Regions from separate parts of the Pseudomonas prosekii genome, predicted to be linked through region 2. Evidence: predicted binding sites of a transcription regulator. Region 2 holds the regulator's gene; each other region holds the start of a gene.
The links. Region 2 encodes sigma-54, which starts transcription at its own class of promoters, with help from an activator protein. Its sites were predicted from a motif close to ANTGGCATNNANNTTGCTNT; they were not measured.
Positions count from the first base shown of each region.

Region 1 (7,949 bases), 1.3 Mb from region 2:
CCAGATTCACTACAGTTTGTTGGCGGATAAAGGCGCGGTGGATAAGGCGCTGAAGCAAGTGAGCGATATTCAGGATGGGCGCGAGACTGAGGTGCGTCAGGTGCCGTTGGTGGATTTGTCCAAGGAATAGACGCCCTGACAAGATGAGCAGTGAAGTGGGTGTTCACTGCTCATGGCCGGACTAAAAAGGCAGTCTCATTTTTGAGGCTTGTGCCGCATCAAATAACCGCCGGATGAAATCAAAGTCATTCCAGGTTTGGTTGGTATAAAACCGGTATTCCTTATTTCCTACTTCATCCACGTAATAAATGACGTACTCCGCGTATTTCTCATCGGCGTTAAAGCTGTAGCGCAATGAAAGAGAGAAGCTGTTTTCTTTAAGTTTCACCAGCGAGTTATTGTCGTCAAAATTCCATGAGAATTCGCCTTGCTCCGTTCTCGCGGTGAGCGCTTTGACAAAGTCGAGAAATCTAGGCGGTAGCATATTTTCGCCCTCTGGCAGGATTAACCTTTTCAAGGTTCACTTTGATGTTTTCAAGATTGTGGTGAATAAGGACTCTGAAAGGCTTCTCAAGCGGCGCGTTAGCGGTCGCGAAAATCCCTTTTCTGATGGCGATTTCAGTCTCGCCAAGAATATTGTCAATCCTGTCGAACGCCTGACCTGTGCCGGGTATTTTGGCAAACAGAATCCTGAAATGCTGATAGCACTTCAGCGCTAATGGATAGTTTTCGGTATCCACATAACCTGCTGCTTCATTGAGCGTTGCAAGACATTCGCTGACGGCTGAAGCGGCTTCTACAGCCTTGGCGTCCTTGAGCACTCTGCTGGCTTCTGCACTGATGCTTCGTGAGTAGCGCACGCTGTGCAGAACTTCGGATATTGAAATGATGAGTGCGACGATGGTTATCACCGTGCCAATGTAGGAAAAGTTATTCAGTGAAGCCGGTGAGCCGACGACGATTTCCTGCTGCAACAATGCCGTCCATACGATAGCAATGCTTATCAGGCAATAGACAAATCTGATCCAGTGACTCTTTAGTCGCTCCATTTATTACTGACGCTCTCTCTGAAAGTTTATCTGCCTGAATGACTTGCGATTGCATCGGTTACGCTGAAGCAGGTCGATATTGCAACGCTTCCGCCAAGTGCTCGCGGGTAATGCCATCGACTTGTTCAAGGTCTGCCAAGGTACGGGCAACCTTGAGCAATCGGTGTGCTGCCCTCAACGATAAGGTCAGTCGTTCGCAAGCCGATTCCAACCAGTTCTCGTCAGCTGTGGATAACTTGCAGTGGCGGCGCAAGCCCGGCAGATCGAGGAAGGCGTTGGCGCAACCCTGACGTTTGTGTTGGCACTCTCTTGCGTCGGCGACCAGTGCTGCAGCGGTGGCGGTGTCGTCTCCGGGTTTGGGCGATGGATTGAGTGCCGTGGCTTCGCGGGCGACGGTCAGGTGCAGGTCGATGCGATCCAGCAGCGGCCCCGAGAGTTTGTTGCGATAACGCTGGACCATGTCCGACGAGCAGCTGCAACGCCCGCTCGGTTCGCCAAGATATCCACAGGGACACGGGTTCATCGCCGCCACCAATTGAAAGCGGGCCGGGAAGCGAACACGGTCCTTGGCGCGGGAAATCACGATGTGGCCGGACTCCATCGGCTCGCGTAATACCTCGAGAACTTTGCGATCAAACTCCGGCAGTTCATCCAGAAACAGCACGCCATGGTGGGCGAGGGTGATCTCGCCGGGTTGCGGTTTCGAGCCGCCGCCGACCAGCGCCGGGCCGGAGGCGGAATGGTGCGGCTGGCGGAACGGCCGTTGCGGCCAGTGGCTCAACGCTACACAACTGGACACCGATTGAATCGCTGCCACCTCCAGCGCTTCATGCTCGGCCAGCGGTGGCAACAGGCCCGGCAAACGACTGGCGAGCAGGGTTTTGCCCGTGCCTGGCGGGCCGCTGAACAGCAAATTGTGCGCGCCTGCCGCCGCAATCAGCAGCGCACGCTTGGCTGACATCTGGCCTTGCACCTCATTCAAATCGGGGTACGGCATGCTGGCGTAGAGCAAACCGTTGGAGACATAAGGCTCAATCGGCGTGTGCCCGTTGAAGTGCGCCACTGCTTGCAGCAAATGATCCACCGCAATCACCTTCAGCCCCGACGCCAGACACGCCTCTTCGGCATTCGCGCGCGGCACCACCAGCGTTCGCCCGGCCTTGCGCGCCGCCAGCGCCGCCGGCAGCACACCACGAACCGCGCGCACCGCGCCTGAAAGTGCCAACTCGCCCAGGCATTCCACATCGTCCAGGGTCAATGTCGGCACCTGCACGCTGGCCGATAAAATCCCCAGGGCAATCGCCAGATCAAAGCGCCCACCGTCCTTGGGCAAGTCCGCCGGCGCGAGATTCAGCGTGATCCGTCGCGCCGGAAACTGCAGCCCGGAATTGATGATCGCGCTGCGCACCCGGTCCTTGCTTTCCTTCACCGCCGCTTCCGGCAAACCGACCATCGTCAGCGACGGCAAGCCGTTGGCCAAATGCACTTCTACGGTAACGGCGGGCGCATCCACGCCAATCTGGGCGCGGCTGTGGACGATGGAGAGGGCCATGATCGTTCCTTGAGCTTTTTGGGAACCGCTTCCTGCGGTTTCAGAAGGGTAGTCGGATGGCGTGACGTCGCAGGTGCCAAACTTTCGCAGGATGTTGCGAGCTTCTTTTTGCAGCCTGTAGCTTAAGCGTGCCAGTTCGCCGACGTAATCAGTCGCGGGACGAGGTTGTTGTAGGATGTTGCCTGGATCGATGAAGGATGTTGGCGAAAGCTGAATTGGAGGCGAAAAAAAACCGCCTTGAGTTGGCGGTTTTTTATTTGCAGGCTTCGGTGAGGCCGGGGCCTGCGTATCCTCAACAGATACACCCACGACGGGGAGCCTATTCAAATTTGATCAGCCAGGCAAGCGTCAATAACCCCACGCCGCAAGCGTGGGGTTTTTTTGCGTCGTTCAGAATGCTTGGAGCATTCGCGAAGCACGCTTCCACCACGGCGCATTCCCCGCGCGCTGTGGCCGATCACCCTCCGGTAGCATGTGTGGCACATCCTGCAACCGAATCCACGGCTGGTTATTCCAGTGCAGCAAGCTCAATGACATGTCTGGCCAGCTCAGCAGGCTCAAGATCGGGCGCTCGATTGAGGTGGGTTGTTGCGCGTCTCGTAGGGCGGGCACTACGTCGTGGGTGAGCCATTCGCGCAGGCTTCGGTGTTCGGGGCAGTAGTGGTAGATCAGTAGTGCGTAGACGCCGGATTCGCTGATGAGCAGGGTGTTTTCGACGGTGCCGTGGCTGAGCATTCGCACCGATTGATGTTGGTCGGGGTCGAGTTTTCGGACGGCGCGTTCGTCGAGGAACAGGCGTAGCAGACGCCCGAGGTCGCGGGCGCTGAACCAGGGTTGATTCTGGATGAGCAGGGCGTGGAGGTGGAGTTTGTGGCGGGTGAAGGTGTTTGGGATCAGATAGGTTTCGTCGCTATTCATTGATACAACTCCTTTTGCTTGAAGGGCTGCTCTCAATCGTCGCCAAACAATTGGTGGCAGCTGTACGCGGGTTGGCGAACCGGAGCAAAAGGAACCCGGCAGACCCGAAGGTCTCCCACGCACAGCCACCATGACTCGATGTGGCTCAAACTAGCCGCCATCGAACAGAAGTAGCCTCCTTAAGCTTCCAGGTCGCCAAACCCAGTGCTGAATAATCAGCTGCTGGGAGCTTAGAAGTTGGAGCACTACGACGCTATCGGACGGCGGGGATGTTCTTTGTAGGACGTTGCCGAGATTGTTGCGGGGCGCAAGATCAAAAGATCGCAGCCTTCGGCAGCTCCTACAGGGGGGTAGTCGTTACAGTGTGGGAGGGCTGGGCGACCGAGGCGACTCATTCGCGGGCAAGCCTTGCTCCTACAGGGGAACGCATTGTCAGCGGCGTTACTCGACCGGCGGATTCAGCTTCGCTTCCATCTCTGCGACTTTCGCTTCCAGGCTTTCCAGGCGTGCCCGCGTGCGCGCCAACACGACCATCTGGCTATCAAACTCTTCCCGGCTGACCAGGTCCAGTTTGCTGAAGCCGCTCTGCAACAGGGCCTTGAACTGGCTTTCGATTTCGCTTTTCGGCAAAGGGTTGTCGCCGCTGAAGAGGCGGGAGGCGGTGCCGCTCAGGGCGTCGAGGAAGTCTTTGGGCGCGAGCATGGGAAAGGTCCTGGAAACAATGGCGGGCAGTGTATCACGCAGTGTCTATAGTCAACTCCGCAGGCACGGATGCACGCTTTTCGCGCAAGCGGACGGACGGCAGCGCACCGTTGTTGTGCGTTATCTCTGCGGCGTTAACGAGAAGCGGCTTGCAGCAGCGACCAAGGGATTGAATTCAGGGGTTTTTGGCGAGATGGCAAGCTTTCTGCTTAGTCGCTAATGACCCATGCACTGATGCAGTCGCTGTGACGAATGCAGTGCGCCACGTGGAACGGGGAAGTTCTGCACGGAGTGGTTAGCTGGCGTCGGACGGGCAGGTTGGGCCGACGATGCGTTACAAAGCCAGGCACTGCGCTTAGACTTGAGACGGGTTTGTTTTCCTGGGGCAAGTCCACCAATTCGGGAGAGAGTTTTCATGAAGCTAGTCACTGCCATCATCAAGCCGTTCAAGCTGGACGATGTACGCGAGTCGTTGTCCGAGATCGGCGTGCAGGGCATTACCGTTACTGAGGTCAAAGGCTTCGGTCGGCAGAAGGGTCACACCGAGCTGTATCGCGGCGCGGAGTACGTGGTCGATTTCCTGCCAAAGGTGAAGATCGATGTCGCCATTGACGACAAGGATCTTGACCGGGTTATCGAGGCGATAACCAAGGCAGCCAACACCGGCAAGATCGGTGACGGCAAGATTTTCGTGGTCAATCTGGAACAGGCGATTCGCATCCGTACCGGCGAAACCGATACCGACGCGATCTAAGCCGCCACAAACCCAACGCCCCAGGAGAAAACAATATGACTCTGCGTAAATTCGCAGGGCTAGGAGCCCTGTTGTCCCTCGTAATGCCCAGCCTGGCTATGGCGGCAGACGAAGTGGCGGCCCCAGTCCTCAATTCCGGCGATACCGCCTGGATGCTGACCTCGACAGCCCTCGTGCTGTTCATGACCATTCCCGGCCTCGCGCTGTTCTACGGCGGCATGGTTCGCTCCAAAAACATTCTTTCCGTGATGATGCAGTGCTTCGCCATTACCGGTCTGATCAGCATCCTGTGGGTCATTTATGGCTACAGCATTGCGTTCGACACCACCGGCATGGAGCAGGGCGTCGTCAACTTCAACTCGTTCTTCGGCGGCATGGGCAAGGCGTTCCTCGCCGGCATCACGCCAGCGAGCATCACCGGTCCTGCGGCGTTGTTCCCGGAAGCGGTGTTCGTGACCTTCCAGATGACCTTCGCGATCATCACCCCGGCGCTGATCGTCGGTGCGTTCGCCGAGCGCATGAAGTTCTCCGCGATGCTGATCTTCATGGGCATCTGGTTCACTCTGGTTTACGCACCGATTGCGCACATGGTCTGGTCCGGCAACGGCGGCCTGATGTGGGATTGGGGCGTGCTCGACTTCGCCGGCGGCACCGTGGTGCACATCAACGCCGGTGTTGCCGGTCTGATCTGCTGCCTGGTACTGGGCAAGCGCAAAGGCTTCCCGACCACCCCGATGGCTCCGCATAACCTCGGTTACACGCTGATGGGCGCGGCCATGCTGTGGGTTGGCTGGTTCGGCTTCAACGCCGGTTCCGCCGCCGCCGCCAACGGCACTGCCGGCATGGCGATGCTGGTCACGCAGATCGCCACCGCTGCTGCTGCATTGGGCTGGATGTTCGCCGAGTGGGTCACGCACGGCAAACCAAGTGCACTGGGTATCGCTTCGGGTGTAGTCGCCGGTCTGGTCGCAATCACTCCGGCCGCTGGCACCGTGGGCCCGATGGGCGCGCTGGTGATCGGCCTGGCCGCTGGCGTGGTGTGCTTCTTCTGCGCCACTACGCTGAAACGCAAACTCGGTTATGACGATTCCCTGGATGCCTTCGGCGTGCACGGCATCGGCGGTATTCTCGGCGCAATCCTCACCGGTGTGTTCGCTGCACCGTCGCTGGGTGGCTTCGGCACTGTCACCGACATCGCCGCACAAGTGTGGATTCAATGCAAAGGCGTGGGCTTCACGGTGATCTACACCGCGATCGTCACCTTCATCATTCTCAAGGTACTGGACGCGGTCATGGGCCTGCGGGTTACCGAGGAAGAAGAGGCGGTCGGCCTCGATCTGGCACAACACAACGAACGCGGCTACAACTTGTAAGACGCGCAGAAAAAAACTTGCCCGGTTCGCCGGGCATTTTTTTGTCCGGGATTTGTCATTTAAGAGGCTGCTGAAAGGTTTTTTCCTACGCCTTATGTCGTGTTTACGACGAGGGTTTTTTACAAGCGAAAAACTTACAGCAATGCGGGAATATTAGGGCCTTTGTTTTTTCCCAGAGCGCGCTAGAATGCGCCCCGAACGTGCGGAGAACTGTATGTGGCAACAGACGCTGATTACCCTGCGGGCGCGGCCCCGGGGCTTTCATCTGGTAACGGACGAGTTACTCGCCGGCCTGCCTGAACTCAAGGCGTGCCGGGTCGGTCTGTTGCACTTGTGGCTGCAGCATACCTCGGCGTCGTTGACCATCAACGAGAACGCCGATCCGGCGGTACGTCGCGACTTCGAACGATTTTTCAATCGGCTGATCCCACAAGGAACAGACGGCTTTGAGCATAACGACGAAGGCCTGGACGACCTCCCGGCGCACTTCAAGGCCAGCGTACTTGGCTGTCAGATCAGTCTGCCGATTGCGGCAGGTCGGCTGGCGTTGGGCACCTGGCAAGGCGTTTATCTGGGCGAGCACCGCGATTTCGGCGGTGCCCGTAAAGTCCTCGCCACCCTGCACGGTGAAGGGGCGTAACCGCTCGTTACAAGCGGTTGTAGAATTTTTTCCGGCAGCCTTCGACAGACGGCGTAGCTGGGCTATAACTAATCTGCTTTTCGCAAGTCATGAGGTAGAACATGAGCGACGATGATCTGGAAAACGACGACCTCGAAGTAGGCGACGAAGACGAGGCCGAAGAAGGCCTGGAAGCAGCGGCGGAAGACGTTGCTGAAGACGATGGCGGCGAAGCGCCGGCCCCGACCGCCAAAGGCAAAGCCAAGGCTGCGGTGTCGGTCGATGAGTTGCCAAGCGTCGAAGCCAAAAACAAGGAACGCGACGCCCTGGCCAAGGCCATGGAAGAGTTCCTGGCCAAAGGTGGCAAGGTGCAGGAAGTGGAGGCCAGCGTGGTCGCCGATCCGCCCAAAAAGCCTGACAACAAGTACGGCAGCCGGCCTATCTAAACGCCTGTCACCTGCTTGCTTGCTGAAAAAGCCCGCCGTCGCTGCGGGCTTTTTCATGGGCGCGGTATGCGCAAAGTTTGCTCGCGATGGGGGTGGGTCAGTTGATATCTGTGTTGGCTGACCTACCGCTATCGCGAGCAGGCTCACTCCTACAATTGATCGCGGCGCTCACAATATCTGTGCCCGACGCAGATCCCCTGTGGGAGCGAGCCTGCTCGCGATGGGGGCTTAACATTCGGAATCGATGTGGGCTGACCCACCGCTATCGCGAGCAAGCTCTGTTCCCACAGGTTTTGTGGTCAGGCCGAAGCTGCGTTCCAGCGTGCCAGCAGCGCTGGCAAGTCGCTGAGGCGGCGGATTTCGGCGTCGGGCAAGCGGTCCGCTTCCCATGGCTTGCCGGTCGGGTTGAACCAGATTGCGCGCAGGCCTGCCTGTTGGGCGCCGGCGATGTCGTCGCCGGGATGATCGCCAATGTGCACCGCGGTTTCGGCCACCGCACCGCCACGCTGCAATGCCTCATGAAACAGGCGCGCGTC
Region 1 is NZ_LT629762.1:3,089,544-3,097,492, forward strand. Features, by position in the region: gene BLU01_RS13920 (aldose 1-epimerase family protein) at 1-130, shown strand, start outside; gene BLU01_RS13925 (hypothetical protein) at 182-484, opposite strand; gene BLU01_RS13930 (hypothetical protein) at 471-974, opposite strand; gene BLU01_RS13935 (YifB family Mg chelatase-like AAA ATPase) at 1,108-2,601, opposite strand; gene BLU01_RS13940 (BRO-N domain-containing protein) at 2,992-3,519, opposite strand; gene BLU01_RS13945 (accessory factor UbiK family protein) at 3,961-4,221, opposite strand; gene glnK (P-II family nitrogen regulator) at 4,637-4,975, shown strand; gene BLU01_RS13955 (ammonium transporter) at 5,011-6,348, shown strand; gene BLU01_RS13960 (secondary thiamine-phosphate synthase enzyme YjbQ) at 6,563-6,988, shown strand; gene sutA (transcriptional regulator SutA) at 7,090-7,413, shown strand; gene BLU01_RS13970 (HAD family hydrolase) at 7,713-7,949, opposite strand, start outside.
Region 1: the regulator sigma-54 is predicted to act here: its motif matches at 4,414-4,433, upstream of glnK (P-II family nitrogen regulator).

Region 2 (7,949 bases):
CAGTCCCTTCAGCTCGACCGCGTAGGCGTTATCGGCACTCATCTAAACTCCTTGCGATGCAGCCTCTCACTCGGACGCTTGGCTCTCTGTCGAAAGCACATACCGCCCCGGGCGGGCCGAACTGGCGGCGAACTATATCACTGCAACGCTCAAGCGCCCAATCCCCAAGCCAGCCATGTTCGGCGAAGAAAGCGCCAGCGGCGTGCATTTGCGCGGTTTTGCTCACAACTATTTACAAAGCGCGACGAACTAGCGTGAGGGTTTCGATCATTACCGCTATAATCGCCGCCTTTTCATCGGGCTATACGATCTGACATGAGCCAAACCAGCGACCTGATTCAATCGGCACAACGCACCATCCGCCTCGAACTGGAAGCCGTACAAGGCTTGCTGCCCCACATCGACGCTGATTTTGTACGCGCTTGCGAGATGATTCTGGCCAGCAAGGGCCGCGTGGTTGTGCTCGGCATGGGCAAGTCCGGGCACATCGGCAACAAGATTGCCGCGACCCTGGCGAGCACCGGCACCACGGCTTTTTTCGTGCACCCGGCCGAAGCCAGTCACGGCGACATGGGCATGATCACCCGCGACGACATCATCCTGGCGCTGTCGAACTCCGGCTCGACCAATGAAATCGTGACCCTGCTGCCGCTGATCAAGCGCCAGGGCATCAAGCTGATCAGCATGACCGGCAATCCGAATTCGCCGCTGTCCAAGGCTGCCGAGATCAATCTGAACGTGCACGTCGAGCATGAAGCCTGCCCGCTGAACCTGGCGCCGACCTCCTCGACCACCGCCGCACTGGTAATGGGCGACGCATTGGCCGTGGCGCTGCTGGAAGCTCGTGGCTTTACCGCCGAAGATTTTGCCTTTTCGCATCCCGGCGGTGCGCTGGGCCGACGCCTGTTGCTCAAGGTCGAAACCGTGATGCACGCCGGCGCCGAGCTGCCGCTGGTGCCTCGCGGCACGCTGCTCAAGGACGCCTTGATGGAAATGACCCGCAAGGGTCTGGGCATGACCGCAATAGTAGAAGCCGATGGCAAACTGGCGGGGATCTTCACTGACGGCGACTTGCGCCGCACCCTCGACCGCACCATCGACATCCACCACACCACCATCGACGAAGTCATGACCGTTCACGGCAAGACCGCCCGGGCCGACATGCTGGCAGCCGAAGCCCTGAAAATCATGGAAGACCATCGAATCAACGCACTGGTAGTCGTCGACAAGGAAGACCGCCCGGTAGGCGCCTTCAACCTGTCCGACCTGCTGCGTGCAGGAGTAATGTGATGAGCAACGACCTGCTGCAACGCGGCAAGAACATCAAACTGGCGATTTTCGATGTCGACGGCGTCCTCACCGACGGGCGTCTGTACTTCCTCGAAGACGGCAGTGAATTCAAGACTTTCAACACCCTCGACGGCCAAGGCATCAAGATGTTGATGGCAGCCGGCGTGCAGACCGCTATCATCAGCGGTCGCAAGACCCCGGTGGTCGAGCGGCGAGCGAAGAATCTTGGCATCCCGCACCTTTATCAGGGGCGTGAAGACAAACTGGTGGTGCTGGACGAGCTTCTCGGCCAACTCAACCTAAGCTATGAACAAGTTGCCTATCTGGGTGACGACCTGCCAGATTTGCCAGTGATCCGCCGCGTCGGGCTGGGCATGGCAGTGGCCAATGCTGCAAGCTTCGTGCGCGAACACGCTCACGGCATCACCGTGGCCCGTGGCGGCGAAGGTGCCGCCCGCGAATTCTGCGAACTGATCCTGCGCGCCCAGGGTCGCCTCGATGCGGCAAATGGCGCGTACCTGTGAGCCAATTTATGCTGAGCAAAAAGTTTCGCAAATTTCTGGTGTTCGGCTGCATCGCGGCGATATTCGCGGCGGTCGGCTACTGGAACATCAGCCCGGAACGCTTCCTCGACAAGCCGGTGGTGAAAGTCGACGAAAGCGCGATCGACTATTACGCGATCAACGCCCACACCGTGCAGTTTCTGCCGGACGGCACCTTGCAATACGATCTGACGTCCGACAAGGTCGAACACCTGAAGGCAACTGACGTGTCGCTGCTGACCAATCCGGACTTGAACATGTACCGCGGCACCGAGTTTCCGTGGCATGTCACCAGCCTGCGCGGCGAAGTGAATTCGGACGGCACTCAGGTCGAGCTGATCGACAATGTACGCATCGCTCGCACCGACCAGCAGAACCGCAACTTGATCGTCACCAGCACCCGAATGACAGTGTTCCCGCAGCAGCAATATGCGCAGACCGATCAACCCGTTAGAATCGACGGCGCTGGTGGTGTGTCGACTGGTAACGGAATGAAAGCGTATTTGAAAGAAAGCAGGATACACCTGCAATCTAACGTAAGAGGACAGTATGAGGCTCGTTAAAACCCTCCCTATTTTGCTCAGTCTGGGCGCAGCACTGGGAAGCGTGAGCGCCTGGGCTCTGCCGAATGATCAAGAGCAGCCTATTCGCATTCAGGCAGACGATGCCCAACTGGACGACAAGAATGGCGTTGCCACCTATACCGGCGACGTGATCATCACCCAGGGTTCGATGAAGGTCACCGGCAACAAAGTGACCATCACCCGCACCTCGGCCGGTGAAATCGACCGCGTCAACTCGGTCGGCAACCTGGCTTATTTCGAGCAGTTGCAGACCGCGGGCGACACCAAGCCAGTGCAGGGCTACGGCGTCACCATCGATTACTACGCGCAGGCAAATCGGGTAGTACTGACCGATCGCGCGAAAGTCATCGACAAGGACAACAACGTCACTCAGGGCGAGAAAATCGTCTATGACACGGTGAAAAAACTGGCGAGCGCCGGTCGTGCCAAAGGCACCAAGCTGAGCACTCCTCAGCCGCGCATCGACATGATGATCCAGCCGAAAAAGAAAACTGACGGGCAAAAGGCCAACTGATGGCAACTCTGAAAGCTCAGCATCTGGCCAAGAGCTACAAGAGCCGCCAGGTTGTGCGTGACGTCAGCCTGTCGATCGACAGCGGCCAGATCGTCGGCCTGCTCGGCCCGAACGGTGCCGGCAAGACCACGTGCTTCTACATGATCGTTGGGCTGGTGCAGGCCGATCAGGGTCGCGTACTGATCGACGATCTGGACGTCAGCCACCAGCCAATGCACGGTCGTGCAAAGGCCGGTATCGGCTATCTTCCGCAGGAAGCATCGATCTTCCGCAAACTGTCAGTCGCCGACAACATCATGGCCATTCTCGAAACCCGCAAGGAGCTCGACAAGGCCGGTCGCCGCAAGGAACTGGAAAGCCTGCTGCAGGAATTCCACATCCACCACATCCGCGACAACCTCGGCATGAGCCTGTCCGGTGGTGAACGCCGCCGAGTGGAAATCGCTCGTGCACTGGCGACCAACCCGAAATTCATCTTGCTCGACGAACCTTTCGCCGGCGTGGACCCGATTTCGGTCGGCGACATCAAGCAGATCATCCACCACCTCAAGGCCAAAGGCATTGGCGTGCTGATCACGGACCACAACGTTCGTGAAACCCTGGATATCTGTGAAACCGCCTACATCGTCAACGATGGCCAACTGATCGCCGAAGGTGACTCCGCTACCATCCTGGCCAACGAACTGGTCAAGGAAGTGTATCTGGGCCACGAGTTCCGCCTGTAAGCGCTGAGGTGTCTGGCGGATTGTCCGGGCGCTGGTCGCAATAAAAGCTCAATCGTTTTTTATTGTTACAGCGCTCTAGGCAAGGACTGCGGTTTCGGGCATATAATTTGCTTAAGTTTGGCGCTCCGGCGCCCTGTAGTGGATGGCGCATGTGCGCCGGCGAATAAGGTGTTTAGCCCCTGCCATGAAACCATCGCTAGTCTTGAGAATGGGCCAGCAGCTGACGATGACACCTCAGCTGCAACAGGCCATCCGCCTGCTCCAATTGTCGACCCTGGACCTGCAACAGGAAATCCAGGAGGCCCTGGAGTCCAATCCGATGCTCGAACGCCAGGAAGAAGGCGACGACTTCGATAACGCCGACCCCTTGGCCGACAAAGCCGAACAACTCCCCAACGCCGATGTTTCGGAACCGTCCTATCAGGAAACCGCGCCAACCGTGGACAACCTTGAGGAAGGCGACTGGAACGAGCGCATTCCCAACGAGCTGCCCGTCGACACGGCGTGGGAAGACGTCTACCAGACCAGCGCCAGCAGCCTGCCGAGCAACGATGACGACGAGTGGGATTTCACTACCCGCACATCGGCCGGCGAAAGCCTGCAAAGCCATCTGCTCTGGCAACTCAATCTGGCGCCGATGTCCGACACCGATCGGCTGATCGCCGTGACTCTGATCGATTGCATCAACAATCAGGGTTACCTCGACGAAACCCTCGATGAAATCCTCGAAGCCTTCGATCCGGAACTGGACATCGAGCTCGACGAGATCGAAGCCGTTCTGCACCGTATCCAGCAATTCGAACCGGCCGGCATCGGCGCTCGCAACCTGAGCGAATGCCTGCTGCTGCAATTGCGCCAACTCCCGGCCAAGACGCCTTGGCTGGCCGAGGCCAAGCGTCTGGTCAGCGATTACATCGACTTGCTCGGCAGCCGCGATTACAGCCAGTTGATGCGCCGCATGAAGCTCAAGGAAGACGAACTGCGCCAAGTCATCGAACTGGTGCAGAGCCTGAATCCGCGTCCGGGCTCGCAGATCGAGTCCAGCGAAGCCGAATACGTGGTTCCCGACGTGATCGTGCGCAAGGACAACGAGCGCTGGCTGGTGGAGCTGAACCAGGAATCGGTGCCACGCCTGCGGGTCAACGCCCAGTACGCCGGGTTTGTCCGCCGCGCCGACACCAGCGCCGACAACACTTTCATGCGCAATCAGTTGCAGGAAGCGCGCTGGTTCATCAAGAGCCTGCAAAGCCGCAACGAAACCCTGATGAAAGTTGCCACGCAGATCGTCGAGCATCAGCGCGGTTTTCTGGAATACGGCGACGAAGCGATGAAACCGCTGGTACTGCACGACATCGCCGAGGCGGTGGGCATGCACGAGTCAACGATTTCGCGGGTGACCACGCAGAAGTTCATGCATACCCCACGGGGCATATATGAGCTGAAATACTTTTTCTCCAGCCACGTCAGCACCTCCGAAGGCGGCGAATGCTCGTCCACGGCGATCCGCGCGATCATCAAAAAACTGGTTGCCGCGGAAAATCAGAAAAAGCCGTTGAGTGACAGCAAGATCGCTGGTTTACTGGAGGCACAAGGCATTCAGGTGGCTCGCCGCACCGTCGCCAAGTACCGCGAATCCTTGGGAATCGCGCCTTCGAGCGAACGCAAGCGGTTGATGTAAGCCACGTTACAGCGTTCCAGTGGCAGGCTATTCAGCCTGCCGCTTTATGCACTGGCAACGAAGGAGAAGCTGTATGCAAGTCAACATCAGTGGACACCAACTGGAAGTGACCGAACCTCTGCGCATCTACATCAACGAGAAACTCGAACGATTAGAGAGGCATTTCGACAAGATCACCAACGTGCAAGTCACGATGTGCGTCGAGAAGCTCAAGCAGAAAATCGAAGCCACGCTGCATATTCCCGGCGGAGAAGTAGTCGCTAATGCTGAACATACCGATATGTATGCCGCCATTGACCTGCTGACCGACAAGCTGGATCGCCAACTCAAAAAGCATAAGGAAAAGACCCAAAGCCTCCTCCAGGGCGCAACCGGTCGTTAACACTCCCAACCTATGATCCGACTTGAAAGTATCCTGACCCCCGGCCGTTCCCTCGTGAACGTGCCGGGCGGCAGTAAAAAGAAAGCCCTCGAACAAATTGCCAACCTGATCGCCCGGGAAGTCCCGGATCTGGAGATGCAAGTTGTCTTCGAGGCATTGATTGCCCGTGAAAAACTCGGTTCTACCGGTTTTGGCAACGGCATCGCGATTCCTCATTGCCGCCTGAAGGGCTGCACGTCCCCTATCAGTGCGCTGATGCACCTTGATGCGCCCATCGATTTCGACGCCATTGACGGCGCCCCGGTTGACCTGCTGTTTGTATTGCTGGTCCCGCAGGCTGCCACCGATGCGCACCTGGAGCTGCTGCGCCAGATCGCCAGCATGCTCGACCGCAAGGAAGTCCGCGAAAAACTGCGCAGTGCTCCGAGCAACGAAGCCTTGTATCAGGTCGTCCTGGACGAGCAGAACGGTCACTAATCATGCGCTTGATCATTGTCAGCGGCCGCTCCGGCTCAGGTAAAAGTACCGCGCTCAATGTCCTTGAGGACAGCGGCTTCTATTGCATCGACAACCTGCCTGCCGGGTTGCTGCCGGAATTGGCTGAACGCGCGTTGATTCATACCGAACTCGCGCAACCGCTGGTCGCGGTGTCCATCGACGCGCGCAACCTGCCGAGCCATTTGTCGCGATTCCCCGAACTGCTCGAAGAAGTCCGCAGTCGGCATATCCAGTGCGACGTGCTGTATCTGGACGCCGACGAAGAAACCCTGCTCAAGCGTTTCTCCGAAACTCGTCGCCGCCACCCGCTGAGCAATGCCAATCGCTCGCTGGCCGAGGCGATAGCTGACGAGACCAAACTGCTCGAGCCGATCGCCGACCTGGCTGATCTGAAACTCAACACCACCAACCTGAACCTTTACCAGCTGCGCGATACGCTGAAGCTGCGTCTGCTCAATCAGCCTGAGCCGGGCACCGCGTTTCTGGTCGAGTCGTTTGGCTTCAAGCGCGGCATGCCGGTCGATGCCGATCTGGTATTCGACGTGCGTTGCCTGCCCAATCCGTACTGGAAACCGGAGCTGCGCGCGCAGTCCGGGCTCGATCTGCCAGTGGCCGAGTACCTTGCGGCCCAGCCGGACGTCGAAGAGATGTTCCAGGATATTTACAACTATCTGTTCAAGTGGCTGCCGCGTTTCGCTGCCAGCAACCGCGCTTATGTGACGGTTGCCATTGGCTGCACTGGGGGCCATCACCGCTCCGTCTACCTGACTGAACGTCTGGGTCAGGCCCTGCAACAATCCCTGAAGAACGTCCAGGTCCGCCACCGCGACCTCAGCTAAAGGATTCACATCGCGATGCCTGCTCTGGAAATTGAAATCATCAACAAACTGGGCCTGCACGCCCGCGCTTCTGCGAAATTCGTCGGGGTTGCCGGTGGATTCAAGGATTGCTCGATCAGGGTTGGACGCACACCGGAATCCACGGTCGATGGCAAAAGCATCATGGCGATGATGATGCTCGCGGCCGGCAAAGGCACCAAAATCCACCTAATTACCGAAGGCGAGCAGGAAAAGGAAGCGCTGGACGCTTTAAAGGAATTAATCAACAACTACTTCGGCGAAGGCGAGTAACAACCCGCCTCCGTCCCTGTAGCAGCTGCCGAAGCCTGCGTTTATGTAGCAGCTGGCGAAGCCTGCGTTCGGCTGCGAAGCAGTCGTAAAATCAGACACTGCGGTCCTTCAGACAAACCTCGTACGCCGGATTTACGCCTGCTGCGCAGCCGAACGCAGCCTTCGGCAGCTGCTACCCTACCGCGCTCCCCCGCTAAGCCAGCGCCGTATCCATCACCATCATCAGACAAAACCCGATCAACAATCCCAGACTGGCGAGTTTCTCGTGACCATGACGTCGCGATTCCGGGATCACTTCGTGCGTCACCACCAGCAACATCGCCCCCGCCGCCAGTGCCAGACCCAACGGCAATAGCAGTTCGGCCAGGCTCACCAGCCACGCGCACAGCAGCGCGAACACCGGTTCCACCAGCCCCGACGCCGCGCCGATCAGGAACGACTTGACCCGCGACATCCCTGCCCCGGCCAACACTAGCGCGATGACCAGACCTTCCGGCACATCCTGCAACGCAATGCCCATCGCCAGGCTGTCAGCATCCGGCATGCCGCCACCGGCGGAAACGCCCACGGCCATGCCTTCGGGAATGTTGTGCGCAATGATCGCGA
Region 2 is NZ_LT629762.1:1,767,057-1,775,005, forward strand. Features, by position in the region: gene BLU01_RS08235 (ATP-binding cassette domain-containing protein) at 1-42, opposite strand, end outside; gene BLU01_RS08240 (KpsF/GutQ family sugar-phosphate isomerase) at 316-1,290, shown strand; gene BLU01_RS08245 (KdsC family phosphatase) at 1,290-1,814, shown strand; gene lptC (LPS export ABC transporter periplasmic protein LptC) at 1,823-2,395, shown strand; gene lptA (lipopolysaccharide transport periplasmic protein LptA) at 2,382-2,930, shown strand; gene lptB (LPS export ABC transporter ATP-binding protein) at 2,930-3,655, shown strand; gene BLU01_RS08265 (RNA polymerase factor sigma-54) at 3,840-5,333, shown strand; gene hpf (ribosome hibernation-promoting factor, HPF/YfiA family) at 5,407-5,715, shown strand; gene ptsN (PTS IIA-like nitrogen regulatory protein PtsN) at 5,728-6,192, shown strand; gene rapZ (RNase adapter RapZ) at 6,195-7,052, shown strand; gene BLU01_RS08285 (HPr family phosphocarrier protein) at 7,068-7,343, shown strand; gene BLU01_RS08290 (ZIP family metal transporter) at 7,537-7,949, opposite strand, start outside.

Region 3 (7,949 bases), 2.8 Mb from region 2:
CAAGGCGTTGTCCTTGCGCGTGTTGACTGTTGATGACTCGTCGGTGGCGCGCAAGCAGGTCTCGCGTTGCCTGCAAACGGTCGGCGTCGAAGTGGTGGCGCTGAACGACGGTCGGCAAGCGCTGGATTACCTGCGCAAACTGGTCGACGAGGGCAAGAAACCGGAAGAAGAATTCTTGATGATGATTTCCGACATCGAGATGCCGGAGATGGACGGGTACACCCTGACGGCCGAAATCCGCAGCGACCCGCGCATGCAAAAGCTCCATATCATCCTGCATACTTCGTTGTCGGGTGTGTTCAATCAGGCGATGGTCAAGAAAGTCGGTGCCGATGACTTCCTGGCCAAATTCCGCCCTGATGACCTGGCATCCCGGGTAGTCGACCGGATCAAAGCAGCAGACATCAGCTAGGGGCCTTTTGCCCCTGGCGGTTCACACGATTTAAGAGGCGGTATCTTTGTCTACGGGTAATTTGGATTTCGAACAGTTCCGGGTATTCCTGGAAAAAGCCTGTGGCATTTTGCTTGGTGAAAACAAGCAATACCTGGTGTCGAGCCGTCTCAACAAACTGATGGAACAGCAGGGCATCAAGTCCCTGGGTGAGTTGGTGCAGCGCATCCAGACCCAGCCGCGCAGTGGTTTGCGCGAAATGGTGGTGGATGCCATGACCACCAACGAAACCCTGTGGTTTCGTGACACCTACCCGTTTGAAGTCTTGAAGAACAAGGTGTTGCCTGCGGCGATCAAGGCTGCCCCCGGCCAGCGTCTGCGTATCTGGTCGGCGGCGTGCTCGTCGGGTCAGGAACCGTATTCGCTGTCGATGTCGATCGACGAGTTCGAGCGCGTCAACATGGGCCAGTTGAAGATGGGCGTGCAGATTGTTGCCACTGACCTGTCCGGCACCATGCTGACCAACTGCAAGACCGGCGAATACGACAGCCTGGCGATCGGTCGCGGTTTGTCGCCCGAGCGCCTGCAGCGTTACTTCGACCCGAAAGGGCCGGGCCGCTGGGCGATCAAGGCACCGATCAAGAGTCGCGTCGAGTTTCGCTCGTTCAACCTGCTCGACAGCTACGCGGCGCTGGGCAAGTTCGACATCGTGTTCTGCCGCAACGTGTTGATCTACTTCTCCGCCGAGGTGAAGAAAGACATTCTGTTGCGCATCCACAGCACGCTGAAGCCGGGCGGTTACCTGTTCCTTGGCGCATCGGAAGCGCTGAACGGTTTGCCCGACCATTACCAGATGGTCCAGTGCAGCCCGGGGATTATTTACCAGGCGAAGTGATGCAAAAAGCAGCGCGCTTAAAAAGGGAGTCCTCAGGGACTCCTTTTTTATGCGCGCTGCTTTTGCATCCCTACAGGTGATTGATGTTGTCCGTGGCAAAGCGGCAGAAAAGCGGCAGCCAGCGGAAACCGGTTGCCGCTTTTCTGGCATTGCCGCGTTGCCGCTGCCCGCAAACCCCCGGTTTACGGGGTTTTTTGAATTGGCACGCTGCTTGCTATGGTCCAGTTAACGAAAAATCCGGTCACCCGAAGGTCCCCGCCATGAGCATCAGCTTCGATAACGCGCTCGGTATCCACGAGAAAGCCCTGGGCTTCCGCGCCCAGCGTGCAGAAGTCCTGGCCAACAACATCGCCAACGCCGACACCCCGAACTACAAGGCTCGGGATCTGGACTTCTCCGCCGTGCTTGCCGCGCAAAGCGAGAAAACCAAGAACGGCGCATTCGCCTTGAACATGACCAACAACCGTCATATCGAAGCCGAAGGCCTGAGCAATGGCGACGAGTCGCTGCTGTATCGCACGCCGATGCAGCCGTCGCTCGACCAGAACACTGTGGACGCGCAACTGGAACAGTCGAGCTACGCGGAAAACGCGGTCAACTTCCAGGCCAGCTTCACCCTGCTCAACAGCAAATTCAAAGGGCTGGTTGCAGCCCTGCGCGGAGAGTAAGTCATGTCCCTAGCCAGTGTTTTCAACATTGCCGGTAGCGGCATGAGTGCCCAGACCACGCGTCTGAACACCGTCGCCTCGAACATCGCCAACGCCGAAACCGTCTCGTCGAGCATCGACCAGACCTATCGCGCGCGCCACCCGGTATTCGCCACCATGTTCCAGGGCGGCCAGGCCGGCGGCAGCGATTCGCTGTTCCAGAACCAGGACGCTGCCGGTCAAGGCGTGCAAGTGCTGGGCGTGGTCGAGGACCAGGCCGAGCTCGAAGCGCGTTACGAGCCGGGCCATCCGGCGGCGGACGCCAAGGGTTACGTCTACTACCCGAACGTCAACGTCGTTGAAGAAATGGCCGACATGATTTCCGCGAGCCGTTCGTTCCAGACCAACGCCGAGATGATGAACACCGCCAAAACCATGATGCAGAAGGTGCTGACCCTCGGTCAGTAACAAGGGGCGACTCAGATGAGTGTTACCGATTCCACCGCTGGCCTGAGCATGAACGACATTCTGGCGAACTCGTCAGTCAAGTCGAGCAGCTCCACGGGTGACGGCATTGCCTCCGCGACCAACAGCGCCACTGGCAGCCAGAAGCTGGGCAAAGATGCCTTCCTGCAACTGCTGGTTACCCAACTGAAAAACCAGAACCCGCTGGACCCGCAAGACAACAGCGCGTTCGTCGCGCAGTTGGCGCAGTTCAGTAGCCTGGAAGGCATCACCGCGTTGAATGACACGGTGACGTCGATTGCCGGCAACTACAGCTCTTCGCAAGCGTTGCAGGCGTCGTCGCTGGTCGGCCGTTCGGTGATCGTGCAGACCGGTTCGGTGCAGGTCGATGATCCGACCAAACCGGTGACTGGCTCGGTCAACCTGTCGACGTCGATCGCCGGCGGCACCGTGACCATTACCGACAAGGATGGCAAAGCGATCCGCACCATCGACCTTGGCGCACGCGCGGCCGGCAGTGCCAGCTTCACGTGGGATGGCAAGGATTCGAGCGGCGCCGTGGTGCCGGTCGGCACCTACAACGTCAAGGCCAGTGCGCCAATCGACGGCAAGGCCACGGACCTGGCGGTATATCTGCCGGCCACGGTCAACAGCGTGACCCTCAGCCAGACCGGCGGCGAGCTGATGCTCAACCTCGCAGGCCTGGGCCCGGTCGCCCTGTCCAAAGTTCAAACCATTGGTATATAGAGCCGACTAACCCGGCACAAAGGAGTGGAATATGTCTTTCAATATCGGCCTTAGCGGTCTCTATGCAGCCAACAAACAACTGGACGTGACCGGCAACAACATCGCCAACGTCGCGACCACCGGTTTCAAATCGTCCCGTGCAGAATTCGAAGACGTGTACTCGGCGACCAAACTGGGTTCGGGCAGCAAAACCATCGGTAACGGTGTGCGCCTGGCCAACGTTTCCCAGCAGTTCACCCAGGGCGACATCAGCAACACCGGCAACGTGCTGGACATGGGCATCAACGGTTCGGGTTTCTTTACCCTGAGCAACAATGGCTCGTTGTCCTACACCCGTGCCGGTACGTTCAAAGTCGACAAGGAAGGTTTTGTCACCAACTCCGACGGCACTGCAAAACTGCAGGGCTACGGCGTCGATGCCAACGGCAAGATCGCCAACGGCGTTCTGAGTGACCTGCGCATCGACACCTCGAACCTGGCGCCGAAAACCACCACCAGCATTGCTTCGACGATCAACCTGAACTCCACTGCAACGGATATCGATCAGGTTGCTAACCCGTTCGACCCGAGCAAATCGGCGTCCTTCACCAAGCAGTTCACCACGCCGGTCTACGATACCCAGGGCAACAAGCACGACATGGACCAGTACATGGTCAAGACCGGCGCGAATACCTGGAAAACCTACACCCTGATCGATGGCCGTAACCCCAATGGCAGCGATCCGACCAACGCAGCGACCCCGCCGGTTGCTTCGACCATGTCGTTCAACAGCTCGGGCAAACTGGTCTCGGTGACCACGCCGGCCACGCCGACGCCAATCGTCAGCCCTGATCTGAAAGTCACCGGTTGGGTTCCAGGCACCGTGACCAATGGTGTCTGGGCGCCGAACGGTGCTTCTGCCGATCCGGCCGGCATGAGCATTTCCATGGCCGACACCACGCAGTACAACGCTGACACCGCGCGTTCGATTCCAACGCAGAACGGTTATGCGACTGGCCAGATCACCAACCTGACCATCGACGGCAGCGGTGTGTTGCTGGCCAACTTCAGCAACAACCAGACCAAGCCGATCGGGCAGATCGCGCTCGCCAGCTTCACCAACGAGCAGGGCTTGCAACCGGTGGGTGGCACTAGCTGGAAAGAAACCTACAAGTCGGGCATCCCGGGCTACGATTCGCCGGAAACCGGCACCTTGGGTTCGATCCAGTCCAACGCGCTGGAAGAGTCCAACGTCAACCTGACCAACGAACTGGTTGATTTGATCAAGGGCCAGAGCAACTACCAGGCGAACGCCAAGACCATCTCCACCCAGAGCACCATCATGCAGACCATTATTCAGATGGCTTGATGCGGGTTCGGTTGTAGCGCTGCACAAGGAGCCCCTCGGAAGAGGGGCTTTTTTGTGGCCGGGGTTTTTTTGGTGGCAACAGGATTTGTGTTGTCGGGGAGGGCGCCTTCGCGAGCAAGCATCGCTCCCACAGTTGGTCGGGCTCGATGGCCTCTTCGCGGGCAAGCCTCGCTCCTACAGGTCGGAATGATTGCGCCGAGGTATGCGAAACCTGTAGGAGCGAGGCTTGCCCGCGAAGGCGTCAGCTCAGCCAACCCTTTCCTTGGGGCAAAAGAAAACCCCCGGTCCGCCAGAGGCAGATCGGGGGTTTCAGACAAGCGCCTCGCAGCGCTTATCGATTCAACGTACCGCTCGGCTTATTGGCAAGCTTCGCAATCCGGCTCGTCGATGGCGCAAGCCTTCGGCACTGGAGCCGGGCCGGCAGGCGCAGCCAATACCGAATCGTCACCGTGGTTGCCGCCGCTGGAAACCGCGTTCAGCTTGCCGGTGTTGATGGTCGACTTCTCGGTGCTGGTCGCGGCCAGGGCACGGAGGTAGTAAGTGGTTTTCAGACCACGGTACCAAGCCATGCGGTAGGTCACGTCGAGCTTCTTGCCCGAAGCGCCGGCGATGTACAGGTTCAGCGACTGAGCCTGGTCGATCCACTTCTGACGACGGCTGGCCGCGTCAACGATCCACTTGGTGTCCACTTCGAAAGCAGTCGCGTAGAGCTCTTTGAGTTCTTGCGGGATGCGCTCGATTTGCTGCACCGAACCGTCGTAGTACTTCAGGTCGTTGATCATGACCGAGTCCCACAGACCGCGAGCCTTGAGGTCGCGAACCAGGTACGGGTTGATCACGGTGAATTCGCCCGACAGGTTCGATTTCACATAAAGGTTCTGGTAAGTCGGTTCGATCGACTGCGAAACGCCAGTGATGTTGGCGATGGTCGCGGTCGGCGCGATGGCCATGATGTTGGAGTTACGAATGCCTTTCTGTACACGGGCGCGAACCGGTGCCCAGTCCAGGGATTCGTTCAGGTCAACATCGATGTACTTCTGGCCACGTTGCTCGATCAGGATCTGTTGCGAATCCAGCGGCAAGATGCCTTTGGACCACAGCGAACCCTGGAACGTCTCGTAAGCGCCGCGCTCGTCAGCCAGGTCGCAGGAAGCCTGGATCGCGTAGTAGCTGACCGCTTCCATCGACTTGTCGGCGAACTCGACGGCAGCGTCGGAACCGTAAGGAATGTGCTGCAGGTACAGCGCGTCCTGGAAGCCCATGATGCCGAGGCCGACCGGACGATGCTTGAAGTTGGAGTTCTTCGCTTGTGGCACCGAGTAGTAGTTGATGTCGATAACGTTATCGAGCATGCGCACGGCGGTGTTCACGGTACGTTCCAGCTTGGCGGTGTCGAGCTTGCCGTTGGTGATGTGGTTCGGCAGGTTGATCGAGCCCAGGTTGCAAACGGCGATTTCGTCCTTGTTGGTGTTCAAGGTGATTTCGGTGCACAGGTTCGAGCTATGGACCACGCCCACGTGCTGCTGCGGGCTGCGCAGGTTGCACGGGTCTTTGAAGGTCAGCCAAGGGTGGCCGGTTTCAAACAGCATGGAGAGCATTTTGCGCCACAGGTCTTTGGCCTGGATGGTCTTGAACAGCTTGATCTTGCCCGGGTACTGCGACAGCGCTTCGTAGTACTCGTAACGCTCTTCGAACGCCTTGCCGGTCAGGTCGTGCAGGTCCGGCACTTCGGATGGCGAGAACAGGGTCCACTGGCCGTCATCGAAGACGCGCTTCATGAACAGGTCAGGGATCCAGTTGGCAGTGTTCATGTCGTGGGTACGACGACGATCATCACCGGTGTTCTTGCGCAGCTCGATGAACTCTTCGATGTCCATGTGCCAGGTTTCCAGGTAGGCACAGACCGCGCCTTTGCGCTTGCCGCCCTGGTTGACCGCTACGGCGGTGTCGTTGACCACTTTCAGGAACGGTACAACGCCCTGGGATTTGCCGTTGGTGCCCTTGATGTACGAACCGAGCGCACGAACCGGCGTCCAGTCGTTGCCCAGGCCGCCAGCGAATTTCGACAACATGGCGTTGTCGTGGATCGCGTGGTAAATGCCCGACAGGTCATCCGGCACGGTGGTCAGGTAGCAGCTGGAAAGCTGTGGACGCAGGGTGCCGGCGTTGAACAGGGTTGGCGTCGAGGACATGTAGTCGAAGGACGACAGCAGGTTGTAGAACTCGATTGCACGGTCTTCTTTCTGCTTCTCTTCAATCGCCAGGCCCATGGCCACGCGCATGAAGAAGATCTGCGGCAGTTCGAAGCGGATACCGTCCTTGTGGATGAAGTAACGGTCGTACAGGGTTTGCAGGCCCAGGTAGGTGAACTGCTGATCGCGCTCGTGGTTGATGGCCTTGCCGAGTTTTTCCAGGTCAAACGTGGCCAGGATCGGGTTGAGCAATTCGAATTCGATACCCTTGGCGATGTAGGCCGGCAGCGCTTTGGCGTACAGGTCGACCATCTCGTGGTGGGTCGCGCTTTCGGCAACTTCGAGGAAGCTCAGGCCTTCGGCACGCAGGGTGTCCATCAGCAGGCGCGCGGTCACGAACGAGTAGTTCGGCTCACGCTCGACCAGCGTACGGGCGGTCATCACCAATGCGGTGTTGACGTCGGTCAGGGCCACGCCGTCATACAGGTTTTTCAGGGTTTCGCGCTGGATCAGGTCGCCGTCGACTTCTTCCAGGCCTTCGCACGCTTCAGTGACGATGGTGTTCAAGCGACCCATGTCCAGCGGGGCAAAAGTGCCGTCGGCGCGGGTGATGCGGATCGATGGGTGAGCGTTGACCGCTTCCTCGACCGGCGCGTGGGCAGCGCGTTCTTTCGAACGACCGTCGCGGTAGATCACGTAGTCGCGCGCCACTTTCTGCTCGCCGGCACGCATCAGGGCCAATTCAACCTGGTCCTGGATTTCTTCGATGTGGATGGTGCCGCCCGAAGGCATGCGACGCTTGAAGGTTGCGGTGACTTGTTCGGTCAGGCGGGCAACGGTGTCATGGATTCGCGACGAGGCGGCAGCGGTGCCGCCCTCAACTGCGAGAAACGCTTTGGTGATAGCGACGGTGATTTTGTCATCGGTATAAGGGACGACAGTGCCGTTACGCTTGATCACGCGCAATTGACCAGGCGCGGTGGCGGACAGATCCGAAGTCGAATCAGCGGCCTGCGGCAAGGTGCCCTGCGGGTTCTCGCGAGTTGTGTCGGTTTGCATGGGGGGTTGTCTCCGCATTCTCTATGTTTGTTTGAGCACCGTCATGGTGCTCACCGTTCTGTCCTGAAGCACTACAACCGACGGGCGCCGGGCATATCCACTTCGGGACAGTAGGAAAAAGGCTAATGACGCCGCATCCTTGCCGAAGTTTTTGGCAGCGAGCTGGGCTCGACACCGGATTCCTTTCAGGGGTGCAGAAATGACT
Region 3 is NZ_LT629762.1:4,611,481-4,619,429, forward strand. Features, by position in the region: gene BLU01_RS20995 (chemotaxis protein CheV) at 1-412, shown strand, start outside; gene cheR (protein-glutamate O-methyltransferase CheR) at 459-1,286, shown strand; gene flgB (flagellar basal body rod protein FlgB) at 1,547-1,954, shown strand; gene flgC (flagellar basal body rod protein FlgC) at 1,958-2,401, shown strand; gene flgD (flagellar hook assembly protein FlgD) at 2,417-3,145, shown strand; gene flgE (flagellar hook protein FlgE) at 3,177-4,493, shown strand; gene BLU01_RS21025 (ribonucleoside-diphosphate reductase subunit alpha) at 4,850-7,744, opposite strand.
Region 3: the regulator sigma-54 is predicted to act here: its motif matches at 1,485-1,504, upstream of flgB (flagellar basal body rod protein FlgB).